Mangrovibacterium diazotrophicum: one gene and its partner. The protein of the gene in region 1 interacts with the protein of each later gene in a pairwise test. Links are inferred from orthologs where the notes say so. Each region holds a gene or a part of one and is shown on either strand. Other genes may lie near its edges.

The links.
Region 2: the proteins of rpe (region 1) and eno interact in binary tests that used the Escherichia coli proteins (3 or more experiments, as listed by UniProt). The link is inferred for Mangrovibacterium diazotrophicum from one-to-one orthologs.

The regions. Positions count from the first base shown.
Region 1 is NZ_RAPN01000002.1:244,053-247,135, forward strand. What follows is about bases 116-2,866. They hold rpe (ribulose-phosphate 3-epimerase), read left to right. Parts: upstream 116-1,039; coding sequence 1,040-1,693; downstream 1,694-2,866. Other genes in these bases: BC643_RS17160 (sigma-70 family RNA polymerase sigma factor), read left to right, coding at 116-969; BC643_RS17170 (hypothetical protein), read right to left, coding at 1,685-1,906; feoB (ferrous iron transport protein B), read right to left, coding at 1,948-2,866. Outside these bases: more of BC643_RS17160, read left to right, coding at 103-115; more of feoB, read right to left, coding at 2,867-3,083. UniProt on the Escherichia coli protein: Catalyzes the reversible epimerization of D-ribulose 5-phosphate to D-xylulose 5-phosphate.
Region 2 is NZ_RAPN01000003.1:228,953-232,221, forward strand. What follows is about bases 171-3,107. They hold eno (phosphopyruvate hydratase), read left to right. Parts: upstream 171-956; coding sequence 957-2,258; downstream 2,259-3,107. Other genes in these bases: BC643_RS19150 (DUF190 domain-containing protein), read left to right, coding at 428-793; BC643_RS19160 (clostripain-related cysteine peptidase), read left to right, coding at 2,475-3,107. Outside these bases: BC643_RS19145 (Hpt domain-containing protein), read right to left, coding at 1-140; more of BC643_RS19160, read left to right, coding at 3,108-3,269. UniProt on the Escherichia coli protein: Catalyzes the reversible conversion of 2-phosphoglycerate (2-PG) into phosphoenolpyruvate (PEP). It is essential for the degradation of carbohydrates via glycolysis.

The DNA of each region.
Region 1 (3,083 bases):
ATTCTAGTAATGATTAATTTCGGCACTGAACAATACCTACTAGGAACTGGTTTAGATGATCGAACCGTACCCAAATTATAACTAACATAACTCGGTAACCACATGAGGCAGCTTAAGATAACGAAACAGGTAACGAATAGAGAAACCTTATCGCTGGATAAGTATCTCCACGAGATCGGTAAAGTAGAACTTCTTAGCGCTGAAAAAGAAGTTGAATTGGCCAAAAAAATCAGAAAAGGCGACCGTCGTGCCTTGGAAGAATTAATCAAGGCAAATCTACGTTTTGTCGTCTCTGTTTCTAAACAATATCAAAATCAAGGATTAAGTCTACCCGACCTTATTAATGAAGGCAATTTAGGCCTGATAAAAGCCGCACAGCGTTTTGATGAAACGCGCGGTTTCAAATTTATTTCCTACGCTGTTTGGTGGATTCGCCAATCGATTCTGCAGGCCTTGGCTGAGCAAGCTCGTATTGTCAGATTACCTTTGAATAAGATCGGATCAATCAATAAAATTAACCGGACATTCTCGAAGCTCGAACAGGAGTTCCAGCGTGAGCCGACCCCGGAAGAAGTAGCAGGCATTCTGGAAACGTCATCAGATATGGTGGAAGAAGCGATCAAGGTATCGAATCACCACGTATCGATGGATGCGCCGTTGCGCGACGAAGACGACAATAGTCTTTACGACGTCATGCTGAATGACGAATCGCCAAGTCCGGACAGTGGCCTGATCACAAATTCACTCCGAAAAGAGATCGAACGTACGCTTTCAACCCTGGGGGAACGCGAAGCCGAAATTCTGAAGCACTACTTCGGGCTGAATGGCTACCGGCAACACACCTTGGAGGAAATCGGTGACATCTTCAATTTAACTCGGGAACGGGTGCGCCAGATCAAAGAAAAATCGATCAAAAAATTAAAAAACAATTACCGGAACCGCTTGTTAAAAGCATATCTTGGACAGTAGAACCGAATTTCGATTCTACTTTTTTTATCAATTGATCTAAAAACTTACTTTTGGGTCAAAATTCCTTTTTATGTCGAAAAGATTAGTTGCTCCTTCTATTTTATCTGCAGACTTCAACCGCTTGGGTGAGGATATTGAAATGATTAACCAAAGTGATGCCGACTACATTCACTGCGATGTGATGGACGGCGTTTTTGTACCCAACATTTCATTCGGTATCCCGATCATTCAGCATGTGAAAAAAGTGGCCACAAAGCCACTTGATGTGCACCTCATGATCGTCAATCCCGACCAGTACATCGAGACTTTCAAAGCTGCAGGAGCATCAATCCTTACCGTACATTACGAGGCTTGCACGCACCTCCACCGCACCATCGGCAACATCAAAGCCAACGGTATGAAAGCCAGTGTCTGCCTCAATCCGCACACTCCGGTTCACCTCCTGGAAGATATTATTGGCGATCTGGATATGGTTCTGTTGATGTCGGTAAACCCCGGTTTTGGTGGCCAAAAATTTATTGAGAACACTTACGACAAAGTGCGCAAACTGAAAAAGATGATCGAAGCTAAGAATCCGGATTGTTTGATTGAAGTTGACGGGGGCGTTAATTTTGAAACGGGCAAAAAATTGATTGAGGCTGGTGTTGACGTTTTGGTTGCAGGAAGCTTTGTTTTTGGCTCAGACGACCCTATCGATACGATCGGTAAGCTCAAACTAGTGTAAAACAAGCGAGCTTCTCTTTTCGGTTGTGTGGCAATCTTTGGCAACCGATAAGCCTTTTAGGCTGCAGGCTGTTGTACATCCGCCGCACTGTCCACTTTCCGGACGTTTCTTCGGCACTGCGATAAACAGTCGCTCAAACGCTTTCAGAAAGCGAAAACCGGCAAAACCGACCGCAATCGCGATAATCGTGTATGTAATTAATTCCTGAATCATACAATCACTTTAAATGCATTTCCCAACGGATTGTTCACTCGCTAACTGAAGAACCAGCGTCCTACGATTACGGTAAGGTAAGCCATCCCCCACGCCAGCAGCGTTGTGTAAACCATAGTAAATACCGCCCAGAAGACTTTTCCCGATTCATTTCGAATGGTTGCAATAACGCCGATACACGGGAAATAAACCAATACAAAAATCAGAAAGGCCAAGGCAACCGGCAATGTAATTACAGATTGTCCTTTGAGGTCGCCGCTTCGGTACTTTTCCATTTTCAATTTATCGCCAAGCGAAACAGTGCTGTCGTCATCTACCTGGTACAATACACCCAAAGTGCTGACAACAATTTCTTTTGCGGGCAAGCCTGCCACCAAAGCAATACTCATTTTCCAATCGAAACCAAGTGGTTTCATCACCGGCTCGACGAACTGACCAATTTGGCCTAAATAGGAATTCTGAAGCCGGACTGATTCCTGTTCAACCCGCAGCTGGTGAATCGCTCCTTGTGTGTCGGCTGTCCCATCTGCTTCCAGTTGTGCAATTTGGGTACCGATGGCATCAGATTGAACGCTTTGTCGAGGGAAATAACCAAGTGCCCAGACAATGACAACGCCAATCAAAATCACGCCGGCGATTTTGCGCAGATACTGGTAACTTTTGTCCCACATGTGTACCACAATATTCCGAAAAGTAGGAATACGATACGGTGGCAATTCCAAAACAAACGGCGTTTCCTTATTTCTGAAAATCGTTTTATTGAAAATCTGCGCCATCAAAAAGGCGATAATAATTCCCGCAAAATAAATTCCACCCAAAACCAAGGCAGGAGATCCGGGGAAGAACGCCGAAATGAACAGTACATAAACGGGCAAGCGCGCACTGCACGACATGAAGGGAATAATCAGCATCGTCAAAAGCCGATCGCCCGGATTACGCAAGGTTCGGGTTGCCATAATTGCCGGCACATTACATCCAAATCCCATAATCATCGGGATGAACGAGCGACCGTGCAGGCCAAAAAAGTGCATCACTTTATCCATAATGAAAGCCGCCCGCGCCATGTAACCCGAGTCTTCCATCAATGAGATAAAGAAAAAGAGGATCAAAATATTGGGTAGGAAAACAAGCACACTGCCCGTCCCGTCAATAATTCCGTTGGTCAACAAATCCCGCA
Region 2 (3,269 bases), on another replicon or contig:
TTTCGATTGTTCGCATCGAGCTGTTGTTTGAATGAACTGGCGTTCTGCTCAGCTGATTCAACGAACATTTTCAAAAGCTTGGCTTGATCCGATTTTTCCGGTCCTGCAAAAGCAAGCAGTTGGTCGATTGAATATTGCATATTGTTCCTTCCTTTTTGTCAAATTGATAGTCTCATGGGCAATGTTCCGGATAAAACTGTCGCTTTCGTTATTTTTTCACCCGGTTTCAGCAGCGGTTTCTTACACTTGTTCAACCGCGGTTTTTGCTAAAAAGCACATAAGCTTAAAAAACGATTATTTTGCTGTGTAAATATTTGTTAAATAATTAGTTAGCTGCTTGTTTTCTTCCGATTATACAAAACCTAAACTTCCAAAATGAAGTAGATAAACAATGAGAAACTAATTTACAAACTTTAAATGGGACGTTATGAAAGGTAATACGAGCTTATTAAAAATTTACATTTCGGCTTCCGACATGATCGGCAAAAATTTGTTGTACGAAGAAATTGTTCGGGAAGCCCGCGATTTTGGATTGGGCGGTGCCACTGTCTTCCGCGGTATCTTGTCGTTTGGCGCCAGTCACTCTGTTCACAGCGTTAAAATGGTCTTCCCAACGAACCAGGTTCCGGTAGCGATTGAAGTTGTGGATGAGGAATCAAAAATTGAAGCGTTCGCCGCTAAAGTGAAAACCCTGCTCGACAAGTCGGAAAAGGGCGCTTTGGTGACAATTCAACATCTTGAAGTATTGGAATATAGACGGGGCAAAAAGTACAACGAGTTTGCCAACTTTTAAAGTGGATTTTGGTTCATGAATTCGGGTTAAATTAAAGTTATTCCTTAGCGACCGACTCAAGGAAAATGTAGGGGATTTATTATATTTGTTGCGGCTTTTAAAAAAGCTGACTTTAATCAGTCTTATAAGGTTATATATTAAGTTTAATTCAAAACCATAAATCATGTTAATTAGTAACGTTGTTGGTAGAGAAATCCTTGATTCTCGCGGAAATCCAACTGTAGAAGTTGAAATCACTTTGGAATGCGGCGCTATTGGTTTAGCAGCTGTACCATCTGGTGCATCAACAGGTGAAAACGAAGCCCTTGAATTGCGTGATGGCGACAAAGGCCGTTACCTTGGAAAAGGTGTTTTGAAAGCTGTTGAGAACGTAAACACAGTGATTGCGAAAGAAATCATTGGTATGGACGCCTCTAACCAAGTTGCTTTGGATGCCGCTTTGTTGGCTCTGGATGGAACTAAAACAAAATCTAAATTGGGTGCAAACGCTATGTTAGGTGTTTCATTGGCTGCTGCTAAAGCTGCTGCTAATGCACTTGGTTTGCCTTTATATCGTTACATCGGTGGAGCAAACGCAAAAACTTTGCCTGTTCCTATGATGAACATCATTAACGGTGGTTCTCACTCTGATGCTCCTATTGCATTCCAGGAATTCATGATTCGCCCAATCGGCGCTCCATCATTCCGTGAAGGTCTGCGTATGGGTGCTGAAGTATTCCACAGCTTGAAAAAAGTATTGCACAAACGCGGTTTAAGTACTGCTGTAGGTGACGAAGGTGGTTTCGCTCCTGCATTGGACGGTACTGAAGACGCTTTGAACTCAATCATCGAAGCAATCAAAAACGCTGGTTACAAACCAGGTCGCAAAGAAGACGGTGGTGATGTTTCTATCGCTTTGGACTGTGCTGCTTCTGAATTCTATGCTGATGGTATCTACGACTACAGCAAATTCGAAGGACCAAACGGTGCAAAACGTTCTTCTGAAGAACAAGCTGCTTTCTTGGCAGAATTGGTTGAAAAATTCCCGATCGACTCTATCGAAGACGGTATGGACGAAGGCGACTGGGATGGTTGGGTTGCTTTGACTAAAATCTTGGGTGACAAGTGCCAGTTGGTTGGTGACGACTTGTTCGTAACTAATGTTGAATACCTGAAAAACGGTATCGAATTGGGTGCTGCTAACTCAATCCTGATCAAAGTAAACCAAATCGGTACTTTGACTGAAACTTTGGACGCTATCGAGATGGCTCACCGCGCTGGTTATACTTCAGTAACTTCTCACCGTTCAGGTGAAACTGAAGATTCAACGATCGCTGACATCGCTGTAGCTACAAACTCAGGTCAAATCAAAACAGGTTCATTGAGCCGTTCTGACCGTATGGCTAAATACAACCAATTACTTCGTATCGAAGAACAATTGGGTGCTTCAGCTATCTACGGATACAAAAAAGTATACAAGAAGTAATTCTGAATACACGATAAATTTGAAAAGCCGCTTCCGAAAGGAAAGCGGCTTTTTGTTTTGTTGGGAGTTTGAAAGCCAGTCGTTCAAAATCCTCCGATTGTAAAAAAGAGGTGGATTAATAAAAATTTACAATTTACAGGTAGGGAGAAAGGCCGTTTTGAAAGGATAAAATCGAACAGCTCGATGTTCGAAACAGAAAATTTCAAAACAGATATCATGAAACAATCTAATTTCATTGTGCCTTGCTTGCTCGCTGCTGTTTTGCTCTTTGCATCCTGCCAGGAGAACGAAGTGTCGGAAGAAGTGGAGGACACAACCCCGACGAGGACGGTGCTGGCCTACATGGTGGCCGATAACAGCCTGAACTCATACGCAGTCATGGATCTTGAAGAAATGGAAGAAGGCTATGCGAGTGTTGACGATCCGGAACATTCCAATTTGCTGGTTTACCTCGACGATTACAGCACACCGCGGCTTTTGCAGATCACACAGGAGAAAGGAGTGGTCGTTGTCGACACCATCGAAACTTATACGGAAGTGAATTCGCTGAGTGTTGACAACATGAAGTCGATTATTAGTGATGCGCTGGAACAGTTTGAAGCCGATAGCTATGGCCTGGTGTTGTGGTCGCATGGCGACGGCTGGTTACCAACCACTGCCGAAACAGAAGCGGTTACCCGTGCTTTTGGCGAAGATTTAGGAAACAACAGTAATTCGCAAAACAGTGACCAAATGAGCATCGCCGATTTGAAGGATGCGCTGAAGGGAATTGCCAACTTTGAGTATATTCTGTTTGATGCCTGCGAAATGCAGGGAGTGGAGGTTGCTTATGAACTGAAAGATTGTGCCAACTACATTGTGGCTTCACCCAATGAAGTCTCTGCTTACGGAGGTGCCTACGACGACATTGTGCCGGCCATGTTTACCGAAAGTGATGCTGCTTTAGCGGTGGCTCAAGCCTATTACGCGCAATACGCTGAAAATTACAGTTACGACGCCAGCTCGACCGGA